2 regions of the Paenibacillus sp. RC84 genome follow, and region 1 is predicted to be linked to the other one. Evidence: riboswitches for the same ligand, from Rfam matches in the RefSeq annotation. Region 1 holds a riboswitch; the other holds the start of a gene.
What was found. A riboswitch is a leader RNA that binds a small molecule or an ion and turns the genes downstream of it on or off. The one in region 1 is predicted to bind cyclic di-AMP.
Positions count from the first base shown of each region.

Region 2: linked by a shared signal. The riboswitch ahead of ABH899_RS26910 (C40 family peptidase) and the one ahead of ABH899_RS10095 (hypothetical protein) in region 1 are both predicted to bind cyclic di-AMP.

Region 1 is NZ_JBGBYL010000003.1:590,087-597,375, reverse strand. Features, by position in the region: gene ABH899_RS10120 (hypothetical protein) at 1-230, shown strand, start outside; gene ABH899_RS10115 (cysteine dioxygenase) at 410-901, opposite strand; gene ABH899_RS10110 (HAD family hydrolase) at 1,350-2,180, opposite strand; gene ABH899_RS10105 (DeoR/GlpR family DNA-binding transcription regulator) at 2,173-2,949, opposite strand; gene ABH899_RS10100 (L-lactate dehydrogenase) at 3,144-4,082, opposite strand; gene ABH899_RS10095 (hypothetical protein) at 4,170-5,039, opposite strand; cyclic di-AMP (ydaO/yuaA leader) riboswitch at 5,042-5,175, opposite strand; gene ABH899_RS10090 (DoxX family protein) at 5,430-5,969, opposite strand; gene ABH899_RS10085 (hypothetical protein) at 6,029-6,235, opposite strand; gene ABH899_RS10080 (hypothetical protein) at 6,323-6,787, opposite strand; gene ABH899_RS10075 (acyltransferase family protein) at 6,805-7,289, shown strand, end outside.
Region 2 is NZ_JBGBYL010000015.1:36,167-43,455, reverse strand. Features, by position in the region: gene ABH899_RS26930 (YwhD family protein) at 1-432, opposite strand, end outside; gene ABH899_RS26925 (M1 family metallopeptidase) at 551-2,578, shown strand; gene ABH899_RS26920 (hypothetical protein) at 2,588-3,409, shown strand; gene ABH899_RS26915 (SurA N-terminal domain-containing protein) at 3,613-4,203, shown strand; cyclic di-AMP (ydaO/yuaA leader) riboswitch at 4,381-4,525, shown strand; gene ABH899_RS26910 (C40 family peptidase) at 4,529-4,993, shown strand; gene ABH899_RS26905 (cryptochrome/photolyase family protein) at 5,143-6,534, shown strand; gene ABH899_RS26900 (DUF1540 domain-containing protein) at 6,576-6,797, shown strand; gene ABH899_RS26895 (SRPBCC domain-containing protein) at 7,007-7,289, opposite strand, start outside.

The sequences.
Region 1 (7,289 bases):
CCGTTACGGCCGTCCTGATCGTGATGTACGGAATTTTGCCTGCGGAATCGCTTCCTCCCGAACCTTCGGGTCCGCTGGCGCTCCGCCTGGCCCTGGCCGGCATCGTGAACCACGAGACTGCTGCATCCGTTTTGAAAGTATGGAGTCTCATCCTGGCCGTTGACGCCGCCATTACGTTGTCGTATGTGATTTTTCCCAAAAAGCCGAAAAAGACCGCGGCTTCGGGGTAGCGTTTTGTACCCGGCGTGGTCGTTATAAAGGCCCGGACGTATGTCCGGCCACTTGAAAGCAGCTCAAAAAGCCCTGGATAAAGCAGGGCTTTTGTCTTTTTGCATGATCGCTGCCGTAAGTGCCGCACCTATCTTCGGATTCAGCCGGGGCGGCAGGGGTGCAGAATCACGGGTGAACATCAGATCACGAAATCGAGCACCTCGCGGTAGGGCAAGTACGCTTTCGTCCCCGTTAAGGGAGGCGAATACACGTGAAGGCTTACAATCCGCTGCTCATGCTCGTTGCGCATTTCGTGAATTTGCCCGCGTGGAGCATACATACACTCTCCCTCGGCAACGGGAGCCGCCATAAAAGGCTCGGGATAACCTCCCCGGTCCAGTTCGTACCACACATTGAGCATCTCGCCTTCAATAACGCGGGCGCAGCCGATCGAAGACCCGTGATCGTGAATAGCCGTTTTGCTGTGCCCCGGCAGATGGATCACGACGACCTCCACATCGGCAGTCCGCAGCAGCACATGCCGGCCGTAGGCCAGCCGCTCCGGCTCGGTAACGTGCGGGGCGATTTTGTCCCTCGTCAGAGACAAGGCTTCCAGCCCGGCCCTCAGCTCGTTCATCGTCGGTTTTTTTAACCCGCCGAACGATTGTTCAATCGATTGAAGCAGATTCATGCCGCATCCTCCTGTATATCAGGTATTCTTATGGAATGAATAACGGGAATTGATATCAGGATATGGGCGGAACAGCAGATTGGTGCCTGATTGCGGCAGCCGAATATTCAAAGGAGTCCGGCTTGCGGGGCTCCGCATCGTTAAAAGGCCCGTCCGGATATCCCGGACGGGCCTTTCGCGTTGTTATCGTTGGCCGTCATCGTGCCGCACCGGGGCACAGGGTACTGCGCGCCGGGTAAGCCCGCATGGGCGGCACCACTCCCGCAAAAAGCCTGCGGACCCGGCAGGATCACGCTCCCGCTCCGGAAAGCTTCCTTTCCGCGGGGGATTACGCTCCTGCCGGGTCCGCTCCGGCTGACGAACACCGCCGGCTGTCCTGCCGCTGCAGGAACGGACGGGGCTGGCTTCGAAAGCCGGGAAAACTTCGGCCGGGCCGGCGGCCCGGCCGTCAGACCTGCGCTTCAGCCGCCTCATTGCCGCGGCGGCTACGGTTGTGCGTCAGAACGGCCGTCACCGCTTCCGCCACCGACGAAGTCTTATGACCCGCTCCCGCCTTTACCTCATCCCGGCTTTTCATCATCGCAAAGCTGTGAGGCGTCAGGGCGAACATCGGCAGATCGTTATAGGAATCGCCGACGCAGGCGGCCTCGTCATGCTTCAGCCCCAGCTCTTTAAGCAGCCGGGCCAGGCCCGTTCCTTTGGAAATCCCCGCCGGCATCAGGTCCATACAGTCATGATCGGAAATGACGGCTTCCACGCTTCCCGCATATTTTTCCATCAGTTCCTCGCGAAAAGACAGAAGCTTCTCCATATCGCCGAACAGGGAAAACTTGCAGGGCTTCACCTGCCCCGAGCGGATCTCCCGGCCGATATCGGCCTGATGATGGACGGGGCTGAGTTGACGTTCTTCATAAGGCCGGGAAGCGTCCGTACTTTTATGAAGGCGGATCGTTTCGTCCGAGCAGCAGACGAAGAATACGATTTCCCGCTTCGAGACAATCTCGAACAAGTCGGACGCGCGGTCCCCCGGGAAATGCGAGGCATCCAGCTGCTCTCCTTCCCGGGTGTAAACCGCGGAGCCGTTCTGGCTGATGCCGTATGCCTCGACCCCGACACGGTTCATAATCTTCCGGATATCGGGATACAGCCGGCCCGATGCGATGCAGATCTGCACGCCCTGTCCGGCCGCCTCCCGCAGCATACGGGCATCCGCGTCCGCAACCTCCAGATCGGCATTCATGAGTGTACCGTCCAAATCCGTTACGATCAATTTAATCATGCTGATTGTCCCCCTCTACGATGAGCAGCTCCACATCATGCCTTTCCAGCAGGCGGAGCATACTTTCTTCCGGTTCGCGGTCCGTCACGATCACATCCAGATCGTCCAAACCCGCAACTTTATAAAACAACTGCTTGCCGAACTTCGTATGGTCCGCCAAAACGACGACACGATCGGCTCTGCGGATCATTTCGCGTTTGATGGAGCCGTCCTCTTCGTGCGGGTAGGAAAGCCCGTCCGGACTGATTCCGCAGGCGCCGAGAAACAGCAAATCGACGTAATAATCCCCCAGCTGCGCGAGGGCAGTCGCCCCGAACAGAAACCGGTGTTCCAGATCAAGCTGCCCGCCGAGCATATGCACCTTGAAGCTTTTACTGTCCGCCAGTTTCGCCGCAATATCGATGGAGTTCGTCACGATCACGTTGTCCGTTGTCTGGATATGCTCGGCGACCGTCGCAACCGTCGTGGACGTGTCGAGAAACAAGTAATGCCCGTCGCGGATCAGCTTGGCGGCTTCCCGGCCGATCTGCCTCTTCTCGTCCGGAGCCCTCTGCATCCGGTCCTTATAAGCGGTCACCGCGCGGTTAAGGGTCGGCAGCATAGCGCCTCCGCGGGTCCTTACAATGAGCCCGATCTCATCCATCCGGACGAGATCCCTGCGGGCGGTGTCCCGAGACACGTCGAACCTGTCGCAGATTTCCTTCACGTCCATCCGCTGATGTTCCCTTAAGTATTCCATAATCGCTTCGATTCGTTCTTCCTGAAACATATCGGCACACCCTTAAGTGAATTCATGCAAAACGATAATCGTTTATAAGTAATTATAAGTTTTGTTAAGTCAATTTGTCAATTAAATCGCATATCCCCTTAAAAAAACACTTACAGCATACAAAAAAGCGGCTGATATCCAGCCGCTTTTCATCGTTTTATTCACATGCCCTATACTTGTTCATGTCTCTGCGCTTACAGGCGTTCCGAAATCGAATCGATCATTTCCCGGATCTTGGCTCCCGATTTGCGCAGATTGTTCTCTTCCTCTTCACTTAAGGGCAGCGTGATAACCTCCCGCACGCCCGTACGGTCCACAATGCACGGAACCCCGAGATAAACGTCGGACAACCCGTGATAATTGGAAACAAACGTCGAAACGTTCAGCACCGCGCCTTCATCGCGCAGAATCGCCGTACAGATCCGGTCAAGCGCCAAAGCGATCGCGTAATACGTCGATCCCTTCGCCTCAATAATCTGGTAAGCCGCGTCCCGCGTATTTTGGAAAATTTCGTCCTTATCCTCTTGATTCAGCTCGAGAGGCAGTCCGGCAAAATTAGCCAAGCTCCACAAAGGCACTTCCGAGTCTCCGTGCTCCCCGATAATCGCCGCGTGAATGCTGCGCGGGTCCACTTGAAGCTTCTCGCCGATCAAATAGCGGAAACGCGCGCTGTCCAGCAAAGTTCCCGAGCCGATGACACGGTTAACGGGCCATTCGGACTTTTTCCATGTAAAATAAGACATGATATCAACCGGGTTGGTCGCCACCAGAATAATGCCTGTCTGGTTGTACTTCGTCACATTCTCGACGATGCCGTTAAAAATGTCGACGTTGCGCTTGAGCAGATCGAGACGGGTCTCCCCTTGCTTTTGCGCGACGCCCGCACAAATAATGATAATATCGGCGCCTTCACAGTCGGAATAGTCCCCTGCCCATACTTTTACCCTGCCCGTAAACGGCAGGCCGTGGTTCATATCCAGTGCGTCCCCGTTCGCTTTCGCGTGATTATAATCGATGAGGACAAGCTCGGACATCCGCTCTCTGAGCAGCAGAGTGTACGCCGTGGTGGAACCTACGGCACCGGTTCCGATGACAACGATACGTGATTTTTTAGATGTTTCCTGGTTATTCAATTCGTTAGTAGACACAAGAACCTCTCCTTTCAGGGGAATTCTGGTATTATTGTAGGCGAACTCCCCCCCAAAAGCAAACGTTCCGTCCTATAAAACGACAAAATAAGCGCGGGATTCTTCAAAAAGTACCGGCTGATCCAGCTGAAATCCGGTGCCGGCTATCCGCTCGCAAGCCTGCAGCGGGGCAAGGCGCGCCGGTTCAGGGCTGCTGCCCTCTTCCAGCCAGTTTGCTCCCAGCACGGCAGCGGTATGCTCCCATAAGCAGCAGGCCGGACCGATCAAATAATCTTTATGCATCGCCAGCGCCATTCCTTCCTGCCGGAGCATGCACGCGTTGCGCAAATCATCCAGCAGAGAGCCGCAGCAGCCGGGGTGTAGTTCCCGCTCGGCTTGGAAGCGCCCGCTTACCGGAAATTCGCGGTCCGCCACAGCGTGGCCGAAGCCCGCAGCCTGCCTGACGCGAGAAGAAACGTGCGATTCCGTGTCCGGCCAAGTCCCGCTGCCGTCACTCCGGGCAGCGGCCGTTTCCAGGCGGAAGGAGCTGTTTCCGGAACGTCCGGCGCTTCCGAAGCTGCTGAAGCCGCTGAAGCTTCCGAGAACGTCCACGAACGGTTTGCCCTGCGATCGGGCCTTCAGATCGTACAAGGCCATTTCCACCAGATCCGCCTTCACATTCCCCCAGAGAACGCGGTACAAGCGGACAGTGTCGAGCGCTTGAGCCAGCGTGCTTTTTTGAAGGCGGTACAGAAACCGGGCCCAATTCACAAGATCGAAAACCTTCTCGTTCACAGACATCAAACATTCTCCCCAGCCTGTCTCTCCGCCCTCGTCCGTGAGTTTGAGCAGCCCGTACCTGCAGTTCTCGAGCTTTCCTTTGGCATGATGGTAACAGCAGGGTACATCGAATTCAAACAATTCAATCCGGATAATTCGTCGGTCCATTTCTTCCTTTTCCACTCCTTTTCTCCCAATGACGCTTGCGAGGTTAGCTGCCGGGTTCGGATTTGAGAGGCCCCTACGGAAAAAAACATTCCGATTCACCCCAGTTCGTGGGTCCCCCGCTTCTCTTACGAGAATTAAGCGCGCAGATGAAGATGATGGTATGGCCGCCTCCGGGATCCGGACATGGTGTCCGAAGCCCCATCTGACGGACCATGAGAGTATGTTACTCCCGCGAATCGGGCCTGTAAACAACCCCGGAGGACAGCCCGCTGCCATTCTATGCCATGTAACCCTATTCATTTGAGTGTTGCTTCTTCAAGCTGATTCAAGCTCATTCTTTCTCCGTTTAACAAAAAAAAGCTCCGGATACCCGGGGCTTTTTTTGAAGAGCGTTTTATAGTCCGATCAGATATGGGCGCGTGTCTTGCCTCCTCCAAGGGTAGGGTTTGCGCCATGATCTCCGCGATGGCGAAGGAGCTTGCGGAGGTAAGGAAGGATGTAGTAGTCGGCTCCGAACTTGCCGGCGTTGGCTCCGGCGGCGATGACGATAACACCGAGCAGGATCATCCAAGGGTTAGTGCTTACGGTACCTGCGAAGAGGAACATGAAGTTCATCAGAACCCCGAAGAATGCTGCCGCCGTTGTCAGTGCGCCGAGGACAAGACCCAGTCCTACCAGAAACTCTCCGAGCGGAATCAGTACGTTAAACAGTTTGGCGTTCGGCAGTGCAAAGTTTTCCAGGAATGCGGTGAAGGTCGGATAGACCAGCTCATTGGTCGCTTTATCGACAATCGGCTTCGCTACCGCGCCTTTCAGGAAGCCCGTGGCGTCAAACCCGCCTGTCAGCTTGTGCCATCCTCCCGTAATCCATGCGTATCCAAGATAGAAGCGGAGGATCAGCATCAGACCTGCCGCATAAACGTTCGTTCTTAACCAGTTAAACATATGAATTTCCCCTCTCAAGCTGCGTATTCTGTATTGGATGTTGAGTGTGTTTCCAGCATTTAGAGCCAGTACTGCTCGATCAAGCCGCATTCCGCTTCCAGAGGAAGAGGAAGTCCGGTTTCGCCTGCTTTTTGCGCCTTGGCGGTTTGCCAGGTCTGCACACAGTCGAAGCACAGATCCTTATAACCCTCGGGGTGTGTCTGAAGCCGGGCGCCGCATGCCTGACAGTGTGCGGGTGCTGCGTTTACAAGATGAAGGGCGGTCATGATACTCGCATCCTTTCGTTTATCCCGTATTTTATTGTGAATATTTTCACATTGTTAGCCGTAAAAAGCTTTCTTCTTCTTCCTGAATCATTCAGGAAGATCGGATGAGCCGGCGGAGCCTTCAGCTCTGGATACCAGTGGCTTTAACCGGCAGTCTTCGCAAACCCAGGGGGACTCTGTTTCTTTGGCAGCGAGGATACCGGAACCACACTGCGGGCATCTTCCTTGCTGAACTTGCGGGTCAGCTGTCTCTTTCATGGCTCCTTCACCTTCTTTCGTGTGTTGTTCTCTCTTTCTGACTTTAGTATAGTCCTCCCCAAGAGGGATGTATGTGATATTTATCACACTTAGCCCAAAATAAGTGATTATAATCATGTTCAAGCATTCTTCATAATGAAAGCCGTTACTTAATAAGGGCATGTGAATAATATCACAATCTCTTAAAACAAGAAGTTCTATACTTCCTTTAGAAAGCCTAATTCCCGTAACAGCCGCATCCAGGCAGGTTTGGCTGCTTGCGTTTCTTCTATAGTAATAAAACCAAATTTGCACAAAGCGAGATGACTCCTATGCGAAACCCGACTGCCGTGTTTTTTACCAATGTTCGTTTTTTCCTGATTCTGCTGGTTGTTCTGGTCAACCTGCTGCTTACCCTTCCCCCTCTGCCGGAGGCAGCGCAAGCTGTCGTGACCGCCATCTTCACTTTTCATCTGCCGGTGTTTGTGCTGGTAACCGGTTATTTCGCCAAAAAGTACTGGCAGACACCCGAGGCGGCAGCCGGTATGCTGCGGATCGCCCTGCAGTATCTCTTCTTTCAGACCCTGTACTCGGTTCTGGATTTGTTCTGGCTCCACAGCCCCGGCATCCGGTATTCGTTCTGGCTTCCGTATTGGATGCTCTGGTTTCTGACCGCGCATTTCGGCTGGAAGCTTCTGCTCATCCCGTTCGCCCGGCTCAAGCACCCGGTGGCCGCCGCCGTCCTGCTCGGCGCGGCAGCCGGCTTCCTGCCGGCGGAAGCGGGCGCGTGGCTCGGCTTGACGCGCACGCTCGTGTT
Region 2 (7,289 bases), on a different contig from region 1:
CAGCGCGGATTTTTCCGTTTCATCCAGACCTTCTACCATGATCTTGCGCTTCATTGCGGCGTCCATCCGGTTCACGTGATCGGCTAGGATTTTCCAGCCTCTGCGCGCTTCCGTATCGATCAGCATCTCGCAAGCCGTCACTCCGCCGTAGGAAGTTCCTTCCGGGGAACGGTCCACGGCTACCCATACGATCCAGCAGCGGCGTCCGTCCGGGACGTCTTCTTTGTTCGTCGAGAATTTAATCCGCTTCTCCACCTGGCTCTTCGCGTGCAGCGCGCCCATGTCGAGATAAGCTTCATCTCCGTCGAGGATAAGGCTGGATACGTTGCTCAGATCAATCGAACCCGCCCCGAATCCTTTGTGATTCACCTTCGTGCTGACGATATTCAGCGCCGCCGGTTTTTTCTTCGGTTCTTCTTTATGGGAATCCATGAAAGGCACCTACGCTTTCCTAGAAAAATAATTCTGCTCTTCTTCATTTATTTTAGCTAATAATCCCCGGAATGCAAACATATACATGCTGTAGATGCTTGTCAACGGGGTGAAAATCATGAAAGTAAAGATGGCCAACCGAAAAAAAGCCTGGCTCGTATCCGCAGCCGCCGCGTTCCTGGGCGCAGCTTTCCTCGCAAACTCGCTCCTTTCTTCCCCTGAAGAAAGGACGGGCCAGACAAGCCGGGCCGTTCTGTCCGGAACCGCTCAGAATCCAGTCGCCCCGGTGAATGCGGAACCTTCTTCTTCAATCGGTCAGCCGCCGGCGACAGGAGAAGGTGTCCACCAGCCTCTCAGCAAGCGCATCGTCGAATATCACATCAATGTGGAATACAGCCCGGAAAACCAGAAGCTCCTCGGCCAGCAGACCGTCACCTGGAAAAATCCGGGCAGTCAGCCTGTGCAGGAACTGTACATGCATCTTTATCCGAATGCCTTCGCATCGGAAAAGACGACTTTTATGAAGGAATCCGGCGGCAAGCTGCGGGGAGACGAAGCCAAAAAAGGCAGCTTCGGAGATATGGAACTGCGCAGCATCAAAACCGAGGACGAAACCGACCTCAGCTCCGCCATGCAGTTCGTCCAGCCCGATGACGGAAACCCCGACGACCGGACGCTGATCAAGATTACGCTTCCGAAGCCTGTCGCCGCAGGAGGCGCCATTACGCTGCATACGGATTTTGCGGTCAAGCTTCCGCAAGTGTTCGCTCGCATGGGCGTAACGAAAGATTTCGTTATGGCGGGACAGTGGTTTCCCAAGCTTGCCGTGTACGAGCCTGCCGGCACCCGGGGACGGACCGCGGAAGGATGGAACCTGCACCAGTACCACGGCAATTCGGAGTTTTACGCGGACTTCGGCATTTTCGATGTCCGTGTGAAAGTCCCGGCGGATTACATCGTGGCCGCCACCGGTTTTCCGACCAAAAATCCGGTCGTCGAAGCCGGTAAGAAAACCTATCAGTTTTATGCGGATGACGTGCACGATTTCGCCTGGTCCGCTTCGCCCAACTTCAAGGTGTTTGAGGAGCCCTATGCCGCTCCCAATTTGCCGGGGGTCAAGATCAAGCTGTACCTCGACCCCAAGCATGAACCGTACAAGTCCCGCTATATGATCGCCGCCAAAAAAGCGCTGAGCCGGTACTCCCAGTGGTATGGTACGTATCCGTACTCGACCTTATCCGTTGTCGTGCCTCCGGAAGAGGCTAACGGGGCGGGCGGCATGGAGTATCCCACGCTCGTTACCGCTTGGGGAGCCTCCGAGGGGACGCCCGACTTGGAACTCGAGCGGGTCGTCGTCCATGAGATCGGCCACCAGTTCTGGTACGGACTCGTCGCCACCAACGAGTTCGAGGAAGCCTGGCTGGACGAAGGGTTCACTTCCTACACCGAGGATAAGCTGATGGAACTGGAATACGGGTCGAAACCCAACCTCCCGGTCGAAGCCAGCTATATCACCTCTCCGGCCGCGCTGCAGAAAAATGCGTGGGGTTACCGCAGCCACGGCGAGTACGCCGACAACGTGTATACCCGCGCCAAGCTGGTTCTCAAGGAAATCGAAAACCGTGTCGGGCTGAACACGATGGACCGCATTATGAAAACATACTTCCAGCGCTGGAAATTCAAGCACCCGGGAACCCGCGATTTTCAAACGGTCGTGGAGGAAATCACCAAAACGAAATGGACGGAGTTTTTCGATCAGTATGTATACGGCAGCATGATGACCGACTATGCGGTCGATAGCATCCGCATTCGCCAGGCGAACGAGTCGGGACAGACGTTGTACGAAAGCAGCGTGCTGGTCCGCAAGTTCGGAGGCACTGTACCGGCTGTGCCGATCCGGTTCCATTTTGCCGACGGTTCGACGACAGAGAAGATCTGGGACGGACAGGGCGAGCAGATCGAATACAAGCTGACCCATAAATCCCCGGTGGATTGGGTTTCCCTGGATCCCAAGTACACCCTGAAGCTCGAAAACCGGCATATCAACAACTATATGAAAACCGAAGTCGACACCACGTGGAGAATCCGCTGGACCCTCGGCGTCGTAAAACTGCTGGAAACGCTGTTCGATACTGTAGCCTGGTGAGGTGATGAGATGCTCCGCTATCTTCGACAAGGCTTGACGGCCGCCCTCAAGCAGCCGTTCGCCGTTTGCGTGCTGTATGTGTACCAGTTTGCCTGGGGAATTCTGCTTTATAAATGGGTCCAATCCATTATCGTTCCCCTGCTCCACCGTTATCCGGCCAACGATCAGCCCCAGAGCGCCGTTCATTTGTTCTTGATGGAAAGCCAGTTCCGGCTTGTAAAAACGGATCTCATCCAGCCGTATCTCGAATGGCTTCTCATCCTGCTGGCCGTCCGGATGCTGATCAGCCCCATGCTGAACGCCGGCGTGCTGTACTCTCTGGAACACCGGCAGATGAATGCGGGCTACCGGTTTATGAAAGGAATCCGCGAGCTGCTGCTGCCCTTCTTCCTCTATTATCTCCTTCAAACGGTCCTGATGCTTGCGCCGCTCTACTGGCTGGCTCCCAAAGCGCTTGCTTTGTTCAACAAAGCCTACGGATTCGAGCAGCTCCTTCTGTCCATGCTTCCCTGGACGGCTCTCTATGCCGTGTATGCCCTGCTTGTTCAGCTCCTCTTCCTGTTCCTGCAGTTCGGCCGGGCCTCCGAGGATCGACGGGGACTTCTCTCGGTGCTTCCGGTCGTGTTCCGCCAAGGCTTACGGATCGCGGGCAATGCCCTGCTGCTCGTCCTGCTCGGCTTCCTTCTGGCCGTCGCGGCGACTTATGCCTCCTATATATGGGCAGGCCTGACGGCCCTCATTATCCACCAGTTATACCCTTTGGTCCGCACCTTCGTCAAAATGTGGTCCATCGCCGCGCAGCGTGAAATCTGGGAAAGCTACCGCACCTAGAAAGGCCTGTTTTTCTGCCCGTAAGCCGGGCGGCAAAACAGACGAGTCACAAACGCCACCCTCTTCTTAACCGTGCTCTTTCCGGATTGTTCCGGCGCGATATCCGTCTCCCCCTGCCGTTCACCGGCCAGGGGGTTTTTAGTTTCCATTTGCGTTTTTTTCAGCTATCATGGAAAGATAGAAGATAAAAGGAGGCATTACCGATGATATCCCCACGGACAAGCACCGTCGTGGCGGCAGTAATTGGCCTTTGTGTCGCCGCCGGGTCGTTCTTTTACGGACAGTCCGACGTTAAAGCCAAAGAGGTTGTGGCGATCGGTCACGACGTCCGCATCTCCAACCAAGCTTTCGACAAAATGAAAGCCGAAGTCGACCTGGCCTTTCAAATGCAGGGCGCTCAAAACAATTTGACCAACGATCAGCTTCTCGATCTGATGCTTAAGGACGAGCTCTTCGTCCGTTACGGCCAGAAGCGCGGCGTCAAAGTCAAAGAAGCCGAAGTGAAGCAGGCTATCGACCAGCAGCGCAAAGCGCTGGAAGCGGCCGGTCCCGAAGCGGCTCAGTTGAAAGAGATGCTCTACAAAAGCGCCGGCTTGACCGAAGCGACCTACTGGACCGATCCTAAAACCGTCAACCAGTACGCCAAATATCTCCTCCAGCAAAAGACGATCGAGTACCTCGTCAAAAAAGGCGAGCTGAAAACGCAGGAAGACCTCAACGCCCTGCAAGAAAAACTGCTTGCCGAAACGAAACCGGGGCTGCGCGTGAAGTTTCCGGATCAGCCGAAAACTTAGATTGCCTCTAAGCTGAAAGACATGGAAAACCCGCCCTTTTTATACAAGAAGGCGGGTTTTTTGATCTATTTTTTGCCCTGAAATCCGACTAAATAACTGCTTTTGAAACTTTTTTGTAACTATTTTTAGTTTTTTGGAAGGAATTTCTGGACCTATGGCGAATATTTAGTGTCGAACAGAAAAAGATTGCCGAATTTCTTCTTAGACGAAAGGAAGAGAACGGGGGATCCACTCTGGGTGAATTGATCTTGCAACAAAGGGATCATAGGGGACCTTCTACCGAACCCTCCAGCTAACCTCGTAGGCACAGGAAGGAGCAACACAGTTGAAGAAAGTCTTGTTGTTTGTTTTGAGCTTGACCCTGTTTTTGAGTGTGGAGATCGGCAGCGCTTCCGCGAAGTCGACGCTCAGTTCCACGATTGACGGATTGGTAGGGACGCCTTACAAGTATTCGGGCACATCGACCAGCGGTTTTGATTGCTCGGGTTTCACGTCCTACGTATTCGACCGGTTCGGCATTGATCTGGCACGCACTTCAAAAGCACAGAACGGCCAAGGATCCTCGGTTGCGAAAAGCGATCTGAGACCGGGTGACCTTGTATTTTTTAACACCGACGGAAAAGGCATCTCCCATGTAGGTATTTACATCGGGAACAACAAGTTCGCCCACTCCGCTACGAACAAAGGTGTTACAAAGAGTGACTTGAGCGAATCTTACTATGCGAAACGATACGTTTCTGCACGCCGCGTTATCGGCGATGACCTTTTTAATAAGATCACTGCAGACTAGTAAGACGCACTCGTAATGGAACGCAGCATATACCCGAAAGGGAGCCCCGTAATCCAGGTTGCCGCCTGGCTTGCCGGGCTTCTTTTCATTTGCGCCGGATTTCCTGTTACTATGAAGTTAGACGAAAAAGTAAGGAGCGTCCCTTCATTATGATCCTTTTTATTCATCGCAAAGATCTGCGGATTGACGACCTCACTGCGTTTGATTACATTCACAGCTTGGGGCGTCCAAGCCTGCACATCCTGATTCTGGACCCCTTCCTTCTGCGCGACGGCCGGGACCGGGAACACAGCGGAGTCAACTTCCTCCGTCACGTCTCCAGGCTCATCCGCGAATACCGGAGAGCCGGCGCTCATCTGGAAGTGCTTGCCGGCGAGCCTCATGCCGTGGTCGATCAGCTGCTGGCCGAGCTGCCGATTGAAGAAATCGTCCTGCACGGCGACGTTACGCCCTACGCATTAGTACGTGACTGCAAACTGAAGGTTTCAGCTTCCGCCCGCGGCGTTCCGGTTACCACACTGATCGACTATACGCTCGCCGATTTCGGAGACTTCCAGCACTTCGCGAAGCGCAGCGCCCCTTACCAGGTATTTACCCCTTTTTATAAAAAATGGAATTCTTATATGCATCTTTTTTTCCGGCCGTCGTCGCCCGTCACCGTGCGCGATTTGCAGACACGGCCGCTGCCGGACCGCGAAGCCTGGTCCGCCCGGTTTCCGCTTCCGCTGGACCCGGAAGCGGCAGGCACGGCGCCTGATCCCGCTCAGACTCTGAGCGGTTTTCTCGAAGGAGGTCTCCGCGCTTATGAAGCGCAAAGAGACCGGTACGCCTTCGAGACGACCAGCGGGATCAGCCGCCACCTGAACACCGGCGCGCTCTCCGTGCGCCGGGCGTATGAAGCCGCTCTCGGCAGCGAGTGGCACGAAGCCTGGACGCGCCAGCTGGCGTGGCGCGACTTCTACCTGTACCAGGCCGTCTATAATCCGGATTTCTTCGTCTACGAGAAGAAATTCGACTTCTCCGGCCTGGAGGACACACTCTTCGAGCGGTGGTGCCGGGGGCAGACCGGCATTCCGGTCGTGGATGCGGCCATGGCGGAGCTGAACGCCACGGGGCACATGCCGAACCGGCTGCGGATGGTGACGGCCATGTTCCTGACCAAGAACCTGCGCTGTCCCTTCACGCTGGGTGAACGGTATTTCCGGCGCAAGCTCGCCGATTACGACAACGTGCTCAACCGGGGCGGCTGGCTGTGGAGCGCTTCGCTCGGCTTCGACGCGTCTCCGTACTTCCGCGTCATGAATCCCGTCACCCAGTCGGAGACGCATGATCCGACGGGCATGTACATCCGGCGGTGGCTTCCCCAGCTCTCTCATCTGAGCGATAAGGAAATTCACAAGCCGCAGGCGGACGCGATTGTCGATCTGAAAAGCTCCCGTGCGGCAGCGATCGAGATTTACAAGCACATGCTGGCGGAGGCTAAACCTGATGCCGGTGCGGGTCCGGCCGGATTTTCTCCGGATGGCTCTCCCCCTGTTTAAAGCTCCGTTCTTCGGGTAAATAGAAGTACGAGGTGATAAACATGGAAAATCCAATGGTGAAATGCAGCATTGCCAACTGCGAATACTGGGAGCAGGGCAATAACTGCAGTGCGGAAGTTATTATGATCGAAGTAAACGCTCATTCGAACAAGCCACAACCGCAAGAACGGGACGGTCTGCCTTACGATTCCGGACATCAGGATTCCGCCGATGGCATCACCGACACCTGCTGTCAAACTTTCGAGGAACGTCATCATCACTAATTTCAATCAAACGTTTCATTAAAAAATGAAAATGCCGACAGCAGAGGAGCCGTAGAGCTCCCCTGCTGTCGGCTTACAAAAATAATCCCGCTGAGATCAGCGGGTGATTAAAGGCCGCGCAGGCTTCATCCTGCCCGGCTTTTTTTGTATGGACACGCTTCGTTTACTCTTGCAGGATGGTTCTATACGGAATCCCGTCCTTCTCCGCCTTACCAGCCGAGATCCAGTTTCTTTCCGGTCTCCACGAACGTTTTGATGGCGCTCAGCAGCATCCACCATGCGGGGTCCGCCTTCTCGTAGGAAGGGTGATTGTCGACCCACTCATCGTTGATCAGGGTTAATTTGGTGCAGCCGCCGACCGGCTCCAGCTTAATGGTTACCCGCGTTGTGATCTCCGCATGATTCGGATAATAGGAAGGTCCGGGATGTTCCGTATAACTCAGGATACGGTTCGGCTCGTATTCCAGCACTTCTCCGTAAATATGGACGGTC